3 linked regions of the Terriglobus roseus genome follow. Each later gene encodes a partner of the first gene's protein in a complex. Links are inferred from orthologs where the notes say so. Each region holds a gene or a part of one and is shown in the gene's direction. Other genes may lie near its edges. The genes, in order: nuoD, nuoI and BLT38_RS10365.

Region 1 (5,954 bases):
CGACTCGCAGCAGGACGACGTCGTCCTCAAACATCAGATCAACATCAACAGCGCGAACGCAGGCCGCAGCACCGGCAACGTCTTCCTCACCGGGCCAGAGTTCCACATCTTCAGCCACATCTTCGCAGCCGTCGCAGCATTCCTTCTGCTCTACGCCATCCGCGCCCTCTACAAAGCACTCCGCAAGCGCAACGGTATGGGCCTCGGCGACGCCAAACTCCTCGCCATGATCGCCGCCTTCCTCGGCTTCGCACCAACAGCACTGGCACTGGCCCTCGGCATCTTCCTCGCCACGCTGTATGCCGTTCTCCTGCTCATCCGAGGCAAAGCAAACACCGCAACAAGACTCCCCTTCGGCAGCTTCCTCGCAGTCGCAGGCCTCTTCGCAGCCTTCTACGGCCAAACAATCGCCGACGCATACTTAGCTCTCTTCCGTTAGCCAATGTGGCTCACTTCAAGCTTCCACTAGGCAATAATCGGATTCCGGCGATTTCTATCCGCTCATCATCATTTGAGCGGACTTGTATCTCCGTCTGGTCTCCATCCTTCATAAAAGCCGGAATGATCGTTTGGAGTACAAACTGCGAATTTCCATTAGTACTCTTTTGCACGATCTTCGTTGCGCCTCCTAGATACTGAGCTTGAATAAAGAGGCACGCTTTCTTGCATGTGACTTCGAATACAGGAGACTCTGCGTAGCCGTGCATGGTCACTTCGACGGCAATCGTCGGAAATCCCAAATAAGGCTGCTGAGCCAGTTTCGGCATGTCATCTTGATGAAACGTAACGTGAGGTTTGGCTGGCGGTTTGTCTTCGTGCGGCTTGGACATAGGAACCGTGGCCGGTGGAACATTTACGGTGATCGTTGGCGATGCCTCAGGTTTATATACTGCTTCAGCCCTCTTGTACTCATCATCCCAAGCGAGATAAGTGGACACGAATAGAAGGACAGCTGCTGCAACCGCTATGGACTTCCAAACCCAGCGATTGTCTTTGTTCTTAAACGCCGCAATGAACGACAGCGCGGTGAAAATTCCGCAACTCATTAGCGGCCACCAATGAACGGATATGCCTTCGATGAAACGCGGAAAATCGTGCATATCCAATCATCACGTAAGCGCGTTCGCCTGTCACGGATGCCTTGGTAAGGGCAAGTTACACATGGAAATGTAAAAAATATTTGACACAAGATCACAGCAGTCGTAGCGTCATCCATGTCAAATATTTTTGACACGGAGCCGACCATGCCAAGCCTCACTTATGAAGAGCGCTCACTCTACGGAATGCTCTTTGCCGACGTCGCCGTCTACGTCCCGTATGTCATGCAAAACGGGCGCACGAACACACTCGGACGCATTGCCGGAACACTGTTGCTCTTGATCGTGGTGCAGATCATATTGCAGATCGTTATCGCCGCAGCCACACGGAACCGTCTGCAGGACGAGCGCGATGCCATCATCCGCCTTCGCGGCTACCGCGCCGGATATCTGGCCTTCGTCAGCTTTGTTGTCGTTGCCCTTGGCATGCTCTGGCTTCATGCCGCGTCGGTTGGGCTGCACGCCGAACACATGGCCATCCACTTTCTCTCCGTCATGTTCGGCATGCTCGTTCTCGCCGATGTCGTCCGCATCGTCACCCAGCTCATCGCCTATCGGAGAGCCGTCTAATGGCGGGCATCAGCAACTGCATCCGCGACCTGCGCGGACAACATTCCATGACGCAGCAGGATCTCGCCGACCGCATCGGCGTCACCCGCCAGACGGTAATCGCCATCGAGGCCGACAAGTATTCCCCGTCACTCGAAGTCGCCTTCCGCATCGCAACCGTCTTTGCAGTTCCGCTGGAACAGGTCTTCCAATATCAGCCAAATCAAGCCGGAAAGACGAAACGCTGACACCCTGATGGTTCGCTGTCTTTCGCCTCGCCTCACTTGCGACTAGAATCAGAATCGGAACTAAAGAAAATTCAGAGGATGGCATGAACACGTCACATCCCTATATCTGGAATTACCTTCCGCTGGCCTTCCAGCTGCTGGTGGCCGTCGGCCTCGCTGGCGGCATGGTCGTCGGATCGTATTTCATCGGTAAGAAGCGTGCCAGCAAGGTCAAGGCAGGCGCCTACGAGTGCGGTATGGAGCCCGTCGGCGACGCCCGCGGACGCTTCTCGGTCCGCTTCTACATGGTCGCCATGCTCTTCATCCTCTTCGACGTGGAAGCCGTCTTCATGCTTCCCTGGGCGGTCATCTATCGCCAGCTCCCCCACATCACAGGATCGCGCTTCTTCGGCTTCTGGGAGATGATCGTGTACCTCGGCTTCGTCGCCGTAGGCCTGTTTTACGTCTGGAAGAAGGGCGTGCTCGACTGGAGCACCGACAAGGCGGACCTCTAAATGGCAGAAGCTCTCCTCTCCCTCGAAGCCGTTCGCGAACACATGGCCGACAACCCGGCCGTAGTCGCGCTTGCGGACCTCGCCGTGAAGGCCAAGTTTGATCGCGACGAACTCACCATCTACGTCGCCCCTCAGAACATCGTCGCCGCCGCCACTGCCGTGCAGAAGGCTGGCTACAACTTCCTCGAGGACGTTACGGCAGTCGACTGGTACCCCAGCGAGCCGCGCTTCCAGGTCACGTACCACATCGTCAGCATGGGGCTGAAGCAGCGCATCCGCCTCGCGGCCCTGCTCGATGGTGAAGATCCGGTCATCGACTCGATCACTTCCGTCTGGCCCAGCGCCAACTTTTACGAGCGCGAGATATGGGACCTGTTCGGCATCCGCCTCGTCGGCCACCCGAACCTGACCCGCATCATGATGCCCACCGATTGGAAGGGCCATCCGCTGCGCAAGGACTACCCCGTCGAGGGCTACCGCTAAACTCCGCGTACTTTACTGGCAACCTTGCGAACCCTGCGTTCGCTCTTGAAAAGGATTGAGGCAAGATGGCACCCGTAGCCGCTCCTGACATGATCAACCCCGGTGTGGACGACGTCGTAGCAGACGCGCGCCACCACAACCAGGACCCCTCGCGCGACCACACCATGGTCCTCAACATGGGACCGCAGCACCCGTCCACCCATGGCGTGCTCCGTCTCGTGCTTGAGATCGACGGCGAAACTGTCGTCTCCCTCGCGCCTGACATCGGTTACTTGCACACCGGCATCGAGAAGACCACCGAAGCCAAGTTCTACCAGCAGGTCGTTCCCCTCACGGACCGTATCGACTATCTCTGCCCCATGACCAACAACCTGGCCTACGTGCTGGCGGTTGAAAAGCTCCTGGGCCTTGAGATTCCGGAACGTGCAGAGACCATCCGTATCCTGCTGAACGAACTCACGCGTATCCAGTCGCACCTCGTCTGGCTCGGCACGCACGCCATGGACATCGGCGCGCTCACCGTCTTCCTGTACTGCTTCCGCGAGCGCGAAGAACTCCTCCGCCTCTTTGAAGCCGTCGCAGGACAGCGCATGATGACCAGCTACTTCCGCATCGGCGGCCTCTCCATGGAACCGCCCATCGACTGGTTCGCCCGCGTGCAGAAGTTCCTGAACATCATGCCGTCGAAGATCGCCGAGTACGAAGGCTTGCTCAGCGGCAACCCCATCTGGATCAACCGCCTCAAGGGCGTCGGCTACCTCTCGCCCGAGGACGCAATCGCCCTCGGCGTCACCGGCCCACCGCTTCGCGCATCAGGCGTGGACTGGGACCTCCGCCGCGACATGCCCTACTCCGGCTACGAGAAGTACCAGTTCAAGGTACCCATCCGCACCGAAGGCGATGTCTGGGCACGCTACGTCATCCGTCTCGAAGAGATGTATGAGTCGGTAAAGATCTGCCAGCAGGCGCTTGATCGCATGCCCGAAGGCCCCATCGTGGCCGACGCGCCGAAGATCATCCTGCCCAACCGCGAGCAGATGAAGACGCAGATGGAATCGCTCATCCACCACTTCAAGATCGTCACCGAGGGCTTCGCAGTCCCCGCCGGTGAAGTCTTCCAGACGGTGGAATCACCCCGCGGCGTCATGGGCTACTACGTCGTCTCTGACGGCACAGCCAAGCCCCTGCGCTGCCACATGCGTAACCCCAGCTACGCCACACTGCAGTCGCTGGAAACCATGTGCAAAGGCAAGCTCCTCGGCGACGTCGTAGCCGTCATCGGCTCCATTGACATCGTTCTCGGCGAAATCGACCGCTAACGTCTCACGCCTCAACGGAAACCCCACGTCTCCAATGAGGCGTGGGGTTTCTCTTTGAAATGCAATCCGGAGTAGAAGACGATGCATCCAGGCACACTTCACTTCATCTCAGGCAGACTCGCCGCTGGTAAAACTACGCTGGCTCGAAAGCTCGCCACCGAACACAACGCGGTCTTCTTCTGCGAGGACCTCTGGCTCTCGCAACTCTCCGACGGAATCACATCCTTCCAGGACTACCTGAAGTGGTCCGCGCGATGCCGCATCGTCATGGCGCCACTAATCGTCGACACACTCAAAGCAGGCGCGTCCGTAGTGCTGGATTTCGCAGGCAATCGAATCACAGACAGAGCTTGGGTTCTAAACCTCTCCCAAGAAGCGAAAGCACCTCATCTCCTGCATTTTCTGGATGTCGATGAAGAAGAATGCCTTCGACGCCTCCAGACAAGAAACGAGCAAAAGCCCGAAGGCCTGTATTTCGCCAGCACCACGGAAGAGGAATTCCGCATCATCTGCGGCTATTTCCAACCTCCGAAGGCCGAAGAAGGACTGAACATCGTGTCTATCCGTCCGCAGCCTTAGCTAAGATTGAGGCGCCAATTCTTTCCTTCGAGCCCGCCTATGCGAAAGGTTCAATACGGAGTTGCCGTCAGTTTAGACGGCTATATCGCAGGCCCAAATGGCGAAGTGGACTGGATCACAATCGATCCAGAGATTGACTTCACTGCGATCTGGGCACAATTCGACACCCTGCTCATGGGCAGAAAAACCTATGAGGCCGCGATGCAAAGACTCGGTCGATCAACCTTTAGCGGCAAATCGGTTTTCGTCTTCTCGAAGAATTTAGTGACGAAAGACCATCCCGGTGTGACAATCGTGCCAGAACTAACCAGTTCATGGATCAGGTCTCTAAAAAACCAATCAGGTAAAGACATTTGGTTGATGGGCGGCGGAACGCTCTTCCGGCATTTGCTCGACCTCGGCGAAGTGGATTCGATCAGCGCCACAATCATTCCAGTTCTCCTCGGTAGTGGAACGCCACTCATGCCGTCTCCCTACAGCCCAACCATGCTGACGCTCTCAACGCATCGGGTTTATAAATCTGGCATCATTTCGGCCATCTATGAGATCCGTAAGTAGCGTGGTCGTCAAAACAGCGTTTCCGCGCGTCATTACTGGTCGATAGCATTACAACCGCATAAACATTCGCATAAAAGAAGAAACGCTACATAGCTCCTCCCGCATCACATTTGCAGACACGAGGGCAAAATCATGGTCACCCACCTGCGCGAGAAGGAAAACTTTGATCAGCAGTCGGCGAACAACACTGTTCGCATCAAGGAGTTGATCGACCAGCAGTACAACGTCGAAGTCACTCGTTCGCTGGTCCTGTGCTTCTCGTGTCCGGATCGGGATTGCGCCTACGCCCTCAGCAAGGCGCTCTTCGCGAAAGGCACACGTCTCCTCGCACGCGACCCGCAACGGAAAGCCAATGGCCGCTGGGGCATCCGCGTTGGCGTCAAGCGCAGCCTGCGCGACGCCGTCCGTGAAGAGTTCGTAGCCGACATGGTACTTACCGCCACAGGCATGAACGGTACTTACGACGGCTGGAACCTCCTCACAGACGAGGTCGCGGAAGACACGCAGAAGCACCCCAGCGTGTCCGTCATGTCGGAACGCCGCCAGGTTGCCGCCTAAGCCTTAAGAGTGTGGTTTATCCGGCTGCATCACAGCCAGTTCGTTTCCTGCAGGATCGGTGAAGTGAAA
Region 2 (6,095 bases), 880 kb from region 1 along the record:
CACGTTCTCGGGCGTCACAGTGCCGCTACAGCGGCTTCCTGGTGGCGGTTGGACCGCCGCAGAACAGTCTGACCTGTTCACCGGCCGCGAGAACCAGCTCCGCCTCCACGCCGATGGAACGGCCTGCGCATCCACCATCGCCCTCGATCAGGGAGGACACGATAGTCCCCTCAAGTGGAAGCAGGCGGCGGACCGTAAGAACGTTCTCCAGGTGAGCGTGCCCCTTGAGAAGGCCGCACCCGGCAGCGTCCATCTTCTGGTGAAGCAGTTTGGCACGCCTGACGTGGAGAAGGTCGCCGTAACCGCTTATTCCGACAAGACACGTCTTGAGGCCATCCGCATCCACGCGGGCGACACCGCCGCCATGCTTGCGGGCACAGGCTTGGGCGGCATTGTCTCCGTCAAGATTGCAGGCTCGGACTACAAGCCCAGCCCGGACGGCCCTTCAGCCGACGGCAAATCTCTCCAACTCGTCCGCGAGCAGGGCAAGCAGCTAGCTGATACCCACACCAAGCCCGTTGCCTTCATCTCCGGCGACAGTGGCACCGCGGAAGCGAAACTGGCCGATGGCCGCACGCTCCCCGTGTCGTACAGCGTAGACACGGCGCGGCCCGCATTAGACCTCCTCCGCAAGACCTTAAAGGCCGACAGCGGCTCCGGCATCCCGTTGACTCTCAGCAGCGAGGACGCCATCCCCCTCAACGCCAAGTTGACGCTTGCCCTTCGTTCTCGTTTCCCGGAACGCTTTCCCCGCAGCGAAAAGATTGAAGTGGCATTGACTGACGGTTCGTTGAAAGCCACCCTGTCCCTCGCCGACGGCTCTGTCGTCCTGCAGGACAGCCACACGGCCCTCGCCTTCCTGACGCCCGCCAAGACCTTCGGCCCGTCCGCCTTCGGTCCCATCCAGGTGCGCGCTGTCGGTAACGACGGAACCACAGGCGACTGGATTCCCCTCGGAACGCTCGTGCGCACTCCCGTGATCACAGGCGTGACCTGCACACGTGCCACACCGAAAGAAGATCCTAACGACCCCGGATGCCAGATCAACGGCAAAGACCTGTATCTGCTGGGTTCTGTCGCCACCGACAACAGTTTCCAGAACGAAACGGAAGTTCCCCTGGGCTTCGCTGGCGACTCCATCTCCGTACCTCGCCCCGCGGACAACCACACGCTGTACCTCAAGCTCCGCGATGATCCAGATGTCGTCAGCACAGTGACCGCGATCGTGCCACCGTCGCCGCGAAGGAGCGCCACTCCCGCAAGCGCAACTACCGCACCTGCGACAACGCCGCCTGCCAACGGCCCTCAACCCGATGCGGCAATACCGCAGGCTGCGGCCACGCCTGGGCCAGCCGGGGCCGCGCAGCAGTAACGCTACTGAGCCGCCTTCACCGTCAGCGATTGCAAATTACGAGCCCAGCGCGCAGGCCGCTTGTCTTCCGACAGAACCAGCTTGAACGCACCATCCTGCGTCAGCGCCGCACCATCCAGCGCATCCGCAACAATGCTCTGACCATTGCGGCAATCCGGATTGGTGTCACAAAGCGTGATGGCCACCTGAAAGCCATCCGTAGCACCGGCAATGATCAGCGTCATATTGCCCGACACCTTCGGCCCCTCACCCTTCGCAGGCGCAACCATCGCCAGCAAATCCTTCACCGCAACGCCAGAGTAGCTCTCGTCCTTGTTCGTATGAACGTTGTGGACGTTCACCGTGACATGCGGCAACGCCTTGAAATCCGCAGGTGAAAGCGTCTTCGACGTACCCGAAAGCCCCGTCACCGTCAGCGAAGTAGAAGGCTGTGCCGCAGGCTTGTTCATCGCCATACCGCTTTGCGACACTGGGGGCAGGAAAGCACTCAGCAACGCGCAGGAAAGCACCGCAGACTTCATCATTTCGACACCCCAAACAGAACACCATTCTGGTTATTCCGAATGCATCGTGTGTAGTTGTAAAGAAACGTATCGCGCTGGCGAGAGTAGTCTTCAATCGTCTTGATGTGGCTCTGCTTCGGGTTCAGCAGGTAAATCGTCGACACCACATGAGTCGTGTCATCCATCAGCATGTAGATGCCCAGCGTGTTGCCCGAAATCGCTTTGCGATCCAACCCCGTAACGTTGAAGGCGCTGATGCGGGCAGGGCGTGTGGTGTTCTTCGCAACGCCCTTGTCTGAAGCCACAATGTCGTCAAAATCTTCCAGCAGATAGCGCTTGTTGAGGGCATAGTTGTCCGGCGGCAGCTGCTCCACTTTCACGCTGACATACGGGTCGGCTCCGGGGTAGGAAAACGTGATGCGGCGACCGGCCAGCAGCGGAACGCTCTTTTCACCCTGCTTCGTCTTTGCCGGGCGATCCCGCACGTCCGGCGGCATGGGCTGGACGTCCGTAACGGAAAGGCCATCAGGGAACGAGCAGGATTCGTAGGGGCGCAGTGCCGGATTTTCTTTCTGTGCGGCGGCGACTACGGGCGAAAACGCGATCAGGACGGCAAGAACGGTACGCAAAGATGCCATAGAGAGAACACTAACGGAGCAGGCATCGTATACTCAAGCCATGTCAGTCGTGAAGAACATTGCCGGCATTGCCAAGGGCATGAGCATCACTTTCAAAGAGATGCTGCAACCGTCTGAGGTTGAGAACTACCCCGACGGTCCGGGACCAATGCGCGGCGCCATCTTCCAGGAGCGTTTCCGCGGCAAGCACCAGCTTCAGCGCGACGAAAACGGTCTGGAAAAGTGCGTAGCCTGCTTCCTGTGCGCCGCGGCCTGCCCATCGAACTGCATTTACATCGAGGCAGCAGAGAACACTGAGGAACAGCGCATCTCCTCAGCCGAGCGCTACGCGAAGGTTTACAACATCGACTACAACCGCTGCATCTTCTGCGGTTACTGCGTTGAAGCGTGCCCCACCGACGCCATTACGCATGGCCATGGATTTGAGCTGGCAAGCCTCAACGCGACCAACCTTGTCATGCGTAAGGAAGATCTGCTAATGCCGACCCCAGCAGGCGCATTGAAGCCCGGCAGCAGCGAAGATCAAGTCGAGTTGCTGTCATAATCAGTGTGTCTGAGCGATAGCTGTCGAAAGAGCTTTCAGAGTTGAGATAGGGTGGGTCAGGTCAAAACCGTTCCACCCTTTCATTATTTTTCCGTCCTGAATCTCTACCCAGCTGATTCCGTTGAAGGCAATCGTTCTTCCCGTGGGTGAGAAGCCCAGCCCTTCGCCAGTATGCGTCATACTCACATGCCATCGACTGGCCACCCTGTTGCCTTCCACAATCACGTCATCCACCACCACGTGAATGTTGCTGAAATTCGCGTGGAAGTGTTCGACAGTCTTCTTGAAATCATCAAATCCCACAGTTTTACCAACGTCAGGAAAGTCATAGCAGACCACGTCGCGAGAAAGCATCTCATCCAGCGACGCTTCTTTGTAGTCATTCCAAACGTCATCAAACCAGCGGTGCGTGAACGTGCGAAGATCCTGTGCCATGGGCGTCCTCCGTTGTGCGCAAGGTAGCACTTTCATAACGAATTCAACCATCAAAAATTGTTAGATTTCTGTTGAGGCATTCCATGACTGATAAGCAAGGTTCGGAGGCAATTTCGGCTTCCACTGATGTTTTTGACAGTAACAACCCATTCTTTGCCGCAAGCACGCTGCCGTTTTATGCTCCGCCCTTTGACCTGATCCGCGACGAACATTACATGCCCGCATTTGAAACGGGAATGGCGCAGGCGCGGTCTGAGGTTGACGCAATCATCGCGAACGCAGAAGCTCCGTCGTTTCAGAACACGATTGTCGAGCTTGAGAAAACCGGCGAGTTGCTGAACCGCGTAGCGCATGCGTTTTACGCCGTGTCCGGTGCAGATACCAATGCAACCCTGCAACAGTTGCAGCAGGAAGTAGCGCCCAGGCTCGCAGCGCATAGCGACAGCATCAATCTCGATGAGCGTCTGTTTTCACGCGTGAAGGCTGTGTATGACCAGCGCGAATCCCTCTCGCTCGATGCAGAATCGCTTCGTTTGCTTGAGCTTACTTACGACGGCTTTGTGAAGTCCGGTGCATTGCTAAGCGATCCCGACAAGAACACACTGAAGGCGCTCAATCAGGAACAGTCCACCCTTCAGGCAAAGTTCATTAACTGCGTGTTGGCCGCAATGAAGGAAGGCGGCCTGCAGGTTGCCACACGCGAAGAACTGGATGGTCTGAGCGACGCAGAAATCGCAGAAGCAGCAGAAGCCGCAAAGAGCCGCGAGTTGGAGGGCTTTTATCTCACGCTGCAGAACACCACGCAGCAGCCCGCTTTGACATCGCTGAAGAACCGCGAAACACGCCAGGCACTGTGGCAGGCCTCACTGTTGCGTGCAGAAAAGGGCAATACAAGCGATACACGCGAAATGGTCGCTCGGCTGGCACAACTCCGCGCCCAGCGCGCACGCATGCTTAGTTATGAAAACTATGCAGCGTGGAAGCTGAGCGATCAGATGGCGCGCACACCGCACGCTGCCATTGCCTTCCTCGATAACCTCGTTCCTGCTGCGCTCGTTGGCGCAAAGGCAGAAGCGGCGGCAATGCAGGAACTGATCGGGAGCGAGTTTGCGTTGGAGCCGTGGGACTGGGCCTTCTACGCAGAGCTGGTGCGCAAGGCGAAGTACGACATCAATGAAGATGAGGTAAAGCAGTACTTCGATCTGAACCGCGTCTTTGAAGACGGCGTGCTGTTTGCCGCAACGGAACTCTACGGCATCACCTTTGCCAAGCGCACAGACCTGCCCGTCTATCATCCTGACGTCGTCACCTACGAAGTCTTCAATCAAGACGGCTCGCACCTCTCGCTTCTGTATTGCGACTTCTACCGTCGCGACTCCAAGCGCGGTGGCGCATGGATGAGTTCACTCCTCACGCAATCCAAGCTGTTGGGTTACGCGCCCATCATCACCAACGTGTGCAATTACACCAAGCCCGTAGACGGCCGGCCATCGCTCATTGACAGCGACGAAGTGAACACACTCTTCCACGAGTTCGGCCACGCACTCCACGGCATGTTGAGCGATGTCATGTACCCATCGCTCAGCGGAACATCCGTACCGCGCGATTTCGTGGAATTCCCCTCGCAGTTCAACGAGCACTGGGCCTCGTATCCCGTTGTGTTTGCAAACTACGCGAAGCACTGGCAGACGGGTGAAGCAATGCCTGAGAAGTTGCAGGCTAAGCTGAAGGCAACAAAGAACTTCAACGGTGGCCACGCTCTGACAGAGGTGCTTGCCGCAGCGGAAGTTGATCTTCAGTGGCACACCCTGCCGTCCAGCGAGTGCGCCCAACAGGCGGACGAATTTGAGGCGAAGGCTCTGGCAGAGAAGGGCGTGGATTTCGCGCTCGTCCCGCCGCGCTACCGTTCCACCTACTTCGCCCACATCTTTGGCGGAGGCTATGCCGCGGGCTACTACGCCTATCTATGGGCCGAGATGCTCGACAGCGACGCCTATCACTGGTTCGAACAGAACGGCGGCCTAACCCGCGCCAACGGCGACCGCCTGCGCAACATGGTCCTCTCACGCGGCAACACCGCAGACCCCGCAGAGCTGTACCGAGAATGGGCAGGCCGCGACCCGGAGATAGGTCCCATGCTCCAACAACGCGGCATCCCGGACTCTGCCGTAGCCGCAGAGTAGTCAAACCGGACAGACAACGAAGTGTTGTCAAGTCCTTGTCCCATACAACTTAGACAAAATAAAAGAAATAGAGTTGGCATGGTATTTCTGCCAAATCACTAAAATAGAAACAGAGAGAAAAGGGCCGCGCTTTCGCGCGGCCCTAACTCCTTTAGAAAGACGATTTTGTCCCTAAACCCAATCGTTAGACGATTTTCCAGCTACCCAATCCCTAACCCCAATAGAAAGACGATTTTAGAAAAACAGGGGGAGGGGGAGGGTACTATTCCTCCGGGTCGTACCCAAGGTTAGGTCCAAGCCAGCGTTCCACTTGCGCTACTGTCCAGTTCTTACGCTGCGCATAGTCTTCAGCCTGATCGCGATCGATCTTGCCCAGCGAGAAGAAGCGCGATTCCCGATGTGCGAAATAGATGCCGCTGA
Region 3 (5,995 bases), 810 kb from region 1 along the record:
TGATGTGACTACAGTGCGGCTTCGCCGCGGTCTTCGTTGCGGATGCGAATCGCGTCGTCGACACGGGTGATAAAGATTTTGCCGTCGCCGATGGAGCCTGTCTGAGCCGCGCCAATGATGGCGTTCACAGCCTTCTCCGCCAGTTCATCGGAGACAACGGTTTCGAGTTTGATCTTAGGCAACAGATCAACCGCGTATTCACGGCCGCGGTAGAACTCGGTGTGGCCCTTCTGACGGCCATGGCCGCGGGCTTCCAGGATGGTGATGCCTTCGATACCGGCTTCAATGAGCGCTTCCTTAACAGCGTCAAGCTTGCCCGGCTGGATAATTGCTTCAATCTTCTGCATGGTCTTTCCGATCCTTCTTCGCAAGTACGATGCGAACGCTGGTCATTGTGCTTGAAAGGATGGGGTGCTGTCGCCCCCTGTTCTATGAAACGACAGCACCCATGCTGATTCCCCCTAGTAGGCCGGCTCCGCGTGGTAGCCCTCTTCGCCATGTTGCGAGAGGTCCAGACCGGTGGCCTCATCTTCAGCAGAGACGCGCAGTCCGATGGTTTTATCCACGACGATCAGCAGAACCAGCGTCCCCACGATGGAGATGACCCATGCAAGGCCAATACCCACAGCCTGGTTTAGGAGCTGGTGCGCGTTACCTTCCAGAAGACCGGTGGCGTGACCCTTGCCCAAAATGGGATTGATTGCGGAGTTGGCGAAGATGCCAGTGAGGAGGGCCCCGAAGGTACCGCCCGCGCCGTGAACGCCGAAGGCATCCAGTGAGTCATCGTAGCCAAACTTGTTCTTCACAATGAAGACCATCAGGAAGCAGAAGATGCCGGTGAGCAGGCCGATCCAGAGTGCGGAGATCGGTGTGACGAAACCAGCAGCAGGCGTGATACCGACCAGGCCAGCAACAGCACCGGAGATGGCGCCGAGGGCGGTGGGCTTGCCGTGCTTGATCCACTCAGCGATGGTCCACCCGCAGGCGGCTGCTGCCGCACCGAAGTGAGTGGCGACGAAAGCGGAGGTGGCCAGCGAGCTTGCGTTCAAGGCAGAACCGGCATTGAATCCGAACCAGCCTACCCACAGCAGGGCAGCGCCGATGAAGCTAAGCACCAGCGAGTGGGGCGGCATGGGCTCCTTCGGGAATCCCTTGCGCTTGCCGAGGTAGAGGCAGAAAACGAGCGCTGAGACGCCGCTGGTGACGTGGACGACGGTGCCGCCTGCAAAGTCGAGGCAGGGGAACTTGCCGCCGAGCGCTGCGTTCAGCAGGCCACCCTTACCCCAAACCATGTGCGCCATGGGGCTGTAGACGAAGATTGCCCACAGAACGAGGAAGGCGAGGATGCCAGAGAACTTGACGCGCTCTGCAATTGATCCGGTGATGAGTGCCGGGGTGATGATGGCGAACATGAGCTGGTAGACCATAAAGGTCTGCAGCGGAACCGTCGTGACATACGTACCGTCCGGGATCAGCCCAACGCCATGCAGGAAGACGTTATGAAAGGAGCCGATGAAGCTGCCAAGGACGCCTGTGTTCTCACCAAAGGCTAACGAATAGCCGCAGACAGCCCAGAGGACCGTGATGACGCCCATCATGGCAAACGTCTGCATCATGGTGCCGAGAATGTTCTTGCGACGCACCAGGCCACCGTAGAAGAGGGCCAGGCCAGGGGCGCTCATCATCAACACGAGTGCGGCGCTGACAAGCATCCACGCGTTGTCGCCGGCAGATTGGGCTGCTGCGACCGAAGTGGCAAGGTCAGCATTCTGCTTCTCCAGTGCGGCGATGCGGGCATCGGCAGCAGGAGCCGCGGCGGACATGCCGTGTTCTGGGGCCGGTACGGTCTGTGCCATTGCAGGCAGGGTGAAGGCGGTGGCGGCGAACAGAACCACAGAGAGGAGTCGACAGAGGGCTCGGCCTGGTACACGCATGAGGCAAGATTTCCTGACGGATGAGGTAAGGAGGTCAGCCACATCACAGGACAGTGCGATGCGGTTGTTCATCGCGGCCTATCAAGCCATGATGAATCGGTGCGTTGCGATGGTTCGTTTCGTTTACTGTACAGGACAGTTACGGAGAGGTGACAGATTTTGTATTTGCGACGTGGTCAAGGCGCAGTTTTGCGTGTCGCCATCGTGTTGGGAGTGGGAATGCAGGCGGTGGCGCAGAAGGGGTGCCTTGCTCTGACGTTCGAAGGTGAAGTGCAGGCAGGGAACAGTTTTCGCCATGCTTTGGGGCCGCAGCAGACCTTTTTGCTGGAGAACATCGCATCGGGATGGATTGTGCGTGTGTTGCCTGGATCCGGAGCGCGTGGGCCGCATGATTTTGCAGAGCTGGCTACGCCACCGTATCGTTCACCGAACCCATTGTTGATATCAACCGATTTTAGTTTTCGTGCGCAGGACGCAGTGGCCTGGAACCCACGGGAGTTCCACTTCTTCACGTCAGCCCAGCAGATGTCGATTGCCACGAAGGCATACGATGCCACGTTGAAAGAGCCGAACCGCCCTGCCGCAGGAGCGGCGCTGTTTCCTCTGTTGGCCGAGGCATGCACTGCCACGCTGCAGATACTTGACGCGAGAATTGCAGGCGGATCGGCAGATCAAGGCCTAATGGCGGCGACGGTTGCCCAGCACTTTTCGCAGACTGCCCATACCGTTGACACCAGCGCGCCTCCGTCGAAGCTGGGACGGATTCTATGGATGCGGTTCCGTGTTCGGGTGGGTGATGATCAGAGAAGGCCAACGCATTGATGCGCAGATATCACGTCAAGTCAACTAGTAAAACTGTCGTTATTTATGACACCTTTACTCAAGCTGGCGTATCCGCATGCGGCTTCGTGGCATAAAATGAAGCACATGAAGACATCCCCAGAAGAGACTTCCAGTAGCGGACGCCCGGCAGCACCGCAAGGATCCGATCGTTATTTTTTCGGCTCACTGGATTCGATGGGCAAGAACCAGGAAAAACTGCGCGAGGTGAACTGGGGCCCAGAACAGCCGGAAGGCGTTGTTCTGGCCAGCATGGACGCTGCAGTGAACTGGGTTCGTAAGAATTCGGTCTGGCCCATGACCTTCGGCCTTGCCTGCTGCGCCATCGAGATGATGAGCATGGGCGGCTCTCGTTACGACATCGCCCGTTTCGGTGCGGAGGTGTTTCGTCCGTCACCACGTCAGAGCGATCTGATGGTGGTCGCTGGCCGCGTGTCGCAGAAGATGGCTCCGGTGATTCGGAGACTGTATGAACAGATGCCCGAACCCAAGTGGGTTATCAGCATGGGCGCCTGCGCCACCAGCGGTGGAGTGTTTAACAACTATGCACTACTTCAAGGCGTAAACCAGATCGTTCCGGTCGACATTTACGTGCCCGGATGCCCGCCGCGTCCTGAACAGCTTCTGTATGCCATTACTTTGCTCCAGGAAAAAATTCAACGGGAGCGAGGCAGCATTAAGGACAGTTTGAACATCGCATAGGAAATACAAGGATTGCGCCATTTGCCGGAAAGTTTACTGATTGGATTCGGCAAAGGACGCTTTGAACGCAGTACTGATGTAAACCAGCATCAGTTGAACAAGTGAATCGGTTATTGTGCAGATATTTCTTTTCGTGAGAGAGATGCTGCTATACACTTCAATCGCATTCTTTAGCAAGTGAGCCTTGGTTATGAGCTCACAAAGTGGCATTAGATATTCCGCGGAGGATAAGTCGCATGTTTTCTCAGCCGTTTCGCAAACTGGGCAGGTCACTTTTGGCCGCCAGCGCAGTCAGCCTGGGCGCTGCAAGCCTGGGTGCGCAAACAACCCCGGCCGCGCCGGCACCGCAGGGCCCGAACCCATCACGCGTTGATGTTTTCCTGGGTTATTCGTACTGGAGTGGTCATGGATCGCTGAAGCCTCAGGGGCTCACCTATTCGTCGATCGACAAGGGTGCGATTGTTAGCGGCGCCTACTACTTCAACAAGTATGCCGGTGTTGAGGTTTCTACAGCATTTCATCCGAGCGGCAAGAACGATGCTCTGATGCCTCTGGTGACTGCCGGTCCGATCTTCCGTCTGCCGACCGAGTCGGTGACATTCTTCGGTCACGCGATGGCTGGAGCTGCCCGTCTGGGTGGCCCAAATTCCGATCTCGCTGCCGGTACCCCGTTCTACTCTCACGGATATCAGTGGGGTCCTGCCCTCGTTGCTGGTGGTGGTATGGACTACAACCTCCCCTGGCATGATGGTATGTTCGGCATCCGCCTGTTCCAGGCTGATTACACCTACATTCACGAGGATTACGGCCCAGCGAACGGTAACTTTGGTGGCCGTGCGAACGTCAGTTCCGCACAGCTTTCCTCGGGTATCCTGCTGCACTTCGGCCACATCGTACCGCCGCCGCCTGTAACGTACTCCTGCGTTGCCAGCCCCTCGAGCGTGTACGCAGGTGACCCGATCACTGTGACCGGAACTGCCGCAAACGTAAACCCGAAGAAGACCGCGACCTATGCGTGGACCTCCGACGGTGGCAAGATCTCAGGCACCAGCAACACGGCTACCGTCGACACGACCGGCATGAACCCTGGCAGCTACAACGCTAAGGGCACCGTGACCGAGAGCATGAAGGCTGGTCGCTTTGCAGAGTGCGCGGCTCCTTTCACCATCAATCCGATTCCTGCACTGGCACTGAGCTGCTCGGCTTCGCCGTCGTCGGTTCAGCCTGGTGGATCGTCCACGATCACCTCGGTGGTTTCGGACTCCTATGGCAAGCCGGTGAACTACACCTACAGCTACAGCTCGACCACGGGTTCGGTTTCGGGTAGCGGCACCACTGCCACCCTGTCGACCACCGGCGCAGCTCCGGGCACGATCACTGTTACCTGCAACGTCTCCGATGACAAGGGCCGCAACGCCTCTGCCACGACGACGGTCAGTGTGATCGCACCGCCGCCGCCGCCGCCCGCTCCGCAGGCAAGCGCACTTTGCTCGATCACGTTCGATAAGGACACCCGTCGTCCAGCTCGCGTGGACAACGAAGCGAAGGCCTGCCTGGACGATATCGCTCTGAACCTGCAGCGTGATTCGTCGGCGAAGCTGGCTCTGACTGGCAACGCAGCACCCAGCAAGAAGGTGAAGAATGCCGACAAGCTGGCTGCAGAGCGCGCTGTGAACACGAAGGCTTACCTGGTTGGCGAGAAGGGTGTGGATGCATCCCGTATCTCGGTCTACACGGGTACAGCTGGTGCGAACACGGTAACCTCCGAGCTGATCCCGGCTGGCGCTTCCACGCCGTCCGATCTGGGTACCTCGGTTGACGAGAGCACGGTAAAGGTTCAGCCCCGCACCGCTCCCGCCCGTAAGCACAAGAAGTAGTCCTTATCTAAACCCAGAAGGGCTGGCCGTGAGGCCAGCCCTTCTGCTTTTGTGCTCGGAATTTCCGAACCACGGCAACCTTCAAATGACCGTCTCACGAAGTGATTCATTCCACTTCTTATCGGTAAAGGGTTCCAGTTTGACATCTTCGTTTCAGGACGTTATTAGTAGCCATTTTTTGACATGGCGCAACTTCCGATACTTGGTAGTAAATGACATTAGCTCAGGAGATACCCCAGAGGGATCTGTTTACTGGTTAGGCAACTAGAATTGTCATAGGTTCATTCGTATAGGAAAACAATGAAGTCTCTTTTTCGCCTTTGTGCCCCTCTCGCCTTGTCCGCCTCCTTCCTCTCCCTTGCCACGGCGCAGTCCAAATGGCTGCCTTACGGCCCGTACGGAGGGGACGCGCGAGCGTTTGCCCAGGATCCGCATGACCACAACCACATCTACCTTGGAACGGTGAGTGGGACGGTTTACGACACACATGACGGTGGCAATACCTGGAAGTTTCTGGCCGACGTTGGTAAGCGCGACGACCTGGTGTTTGACAACCTGATCGTCGATCCAACGAATGCCAATCGCGTTCTAGCTGCAGGATGGGTTCTCAGCAGTGCTGATGGTGGCCTCTATGTCAGCAAC

The links.
Region 2: the proteins of nuoD (region 1) and nuoI are in contact, whole or in part, in a crystal structure (PDB 4HEA), measured with the Thermus thermophilus proteins. The link is inferred for Terriglobus roseus from one-to-one orthologs. Residues at the interface, in WP_223903221.1 of Thermus thermophilus: His72, Arg73, Leu76, Gln77, Thr80, Tyr81, Arg84, Thr144, Tyr148, Arg151, Asp158, Glu161, Trp162, Val163, Thr164, Gly165, Gln166, Asn171, Arg174, Lys179, Glu180, Asp181, Leu182, Pro183, Glu184, Glu185, Arg200, Glu203, Leu207, Glu210; in WP_096411123.1 of Thermus thermophilus: Thr2, Ala5, Leu6, Ser9, Ile12, Thr13, Tyr16, Leu33, Lys34, Pro35, Arg36, Phe37, His38, Leu58, Ala61, Ala62, Cys63, Pro64, Tyr66, Ile99, Phe100, Cys101, Gly102, Leu103, Glu105, Glu106, Ala107, Cys108, Pro109, Gly111.
Region 3: the proteins of nuoD (region 1) and BLT38_RS10365 are in contact, whole or in part, in a cryo-EM structure (PDB 6KHJ), measured with the Thermosynechococcus vestitus proteins. The link is inferred for Terriglobus roseus from one-to-one orthologs. Residues at the interface, in WP_011057128.1 of Thermosynechococcus vestitus: Pro17, His18, His19, Pro20, Ser21, Met22, Val25, Arg27, Met29, Thr31, Ile38, Asp39, Cys40, Glu41, Pro42, Val43, Ile44, Gly45, Tyr46, Leu47, His48, Arg49, Gly50, Met51, Lys53, Ile54, Asn57, Arg58, Pro65, Tyr66; in WP_011056552.1 of Thermosynechococcus vestitus: Leu46, Met47, Tyr48, Thr50, Ala51, Cys52, Phe54, Ile55, Glu56, Ala58, Ala59, Ile61, Gly62, Ser63, Arg64, Phe65, Asn76, Pro78, Thr89, Thr91, Lys93, Met94, Ala97, Leu101, Met123, Phe124, Ser126, Asp127, Ser128, Tyr129.

The regions. Positions count from the first base shown.
Region 1 is NZ_LT629690.1:1,651,013-1,656,966, reverse strand. What follows is about bases 2,218-5,063. They hold nuoD (NADH dehydrogenase (quinone) subunit D), read left to right. Parts: upstream 2,218-2,936; coding sequence 2,937-4,190; downstream 4,191-5,063. Other genes in these bases: BLT38_RS07025 (dihydrofolate reductase family protein), read left to right, coding at 4,809-5,063; BLT38_RS07030 (AAA family ATPase), read left to right, coding at 4,272-4,769; BLT38_RS07040 (NADH-quinone oxidoreductase subunit C), read left to right, coding at 2,389-2,871; BLT38_RS07045 (NADH-quinone oxidoreductase subunit A), read left to right, coding at 2,218-2,388. In the rest of the region: BLT38_RS07065 (prepilin peptidase), read left to right, coding at 1-439; BLT38_RS07060 (hypothetical protein), read right to left, coding at 450-1,100; BLT38_RS07055 (hypothetical protein), read left to right, coding at 1,245-1,667; BLT38_RS07050 (helix-turn-helix transcriptional regulator), read left to right, coding at 1,667-1,894; more of BLT38_RS07045, read left to right, coding at 1,978-2,217; more of BLT38_RS07025, read left to right, coding at 5,064-5,327; BLT38_RS07020 (hypothetical protein), read left to right, coding at 5,460-5,885; BLT38_RS07015 (VOC family protein), read right to left, coding at 5,889-5,954.
Region 2 is NZ_LT629690.1:2,534,588-2,540,682, reverse strand. What follows is about bases 1,298-4,284. They hold nuoI (NADH-quinone oxidoreductase subunit NuoI), read left to right. Parts: upstream 1,298-2,511; coding sequence 2,512-3,057; downstream 3,058-4,284. Other genes in these bases: BLT38_RS10685 (M3 family metallopeptidase), read left to right, coding at 3,576-4,284; BLT38_RS10690 (ester cyclase), read right to left, coding at 3,058-3,492; BLT38_RS10700 (hypothetical protein), read right to left, coding at 1,893-2,513; BLT38_RS10705 (hypothetical protein), read right to left, coding at 1,375-1,896; BLT38_RS10710 (hypothetical protein), read left to right, coding at 1,298-1,372. Also shown: more of BLT38_RS10710, read left to right, coding at 1-1,297; more of BLT38_RS10685, read left to right, coding at 4,285-5,675; metH (methionine synthase), read right to left, coding at 5,938-6,095. UniProt on the Escherichia coli protein: NDH-1 shuttles electrons from NADH, via FMN and iron-sulfur (Fe-S) centers, to quinones in the respiratory chain. The immediate electron acceptor for the enzyme in this species is believed to be ubiquinone.
Region 3 is NZ_LT629690.1:2,460,174-2,466,168, reverse strand. Bases 1,782-4,668 are described here. They hold BLT38_RS10365 (NADH-quinone oxidoreductase subunit B), read left to right. Parts: upstream 1,782-2,861; coding sequence 2,862-3,476; downstream 3,477-4,668. Other genes in these bases: BLT38_RS10360 (OmpA family protein), read left to right, coding at 3,713-4,668; BLT38_RS10370 (hypothetical protein), read left to right, coding at 2,094-2,756; BLT38_RS10375 (ammonium transporter), read right to left, coding at 1,782-1,823. Also shown: BLT38_RS10380 (P-II family nitrogen regulator), read right to left, coding at 9-347; more of BLT38_RS10375, read right to left, coding at 462-1,781; more of BLT38_RS10360, read left to right, coding at 4,669-5,353; BLT38_RS10355 (WD40/YVTN/BNR-like repeat-containing protein), read left to right, coding at 5,654-5,995. UniProt on the Escherichia coli protein: NDH-1 shuttles electrons from NADH, via FMN and iron-sulfur (Fe-S) centers, to quinones in the respiratory chain. The immediate electron acceptor for the enzyme in this species is ubiquinone.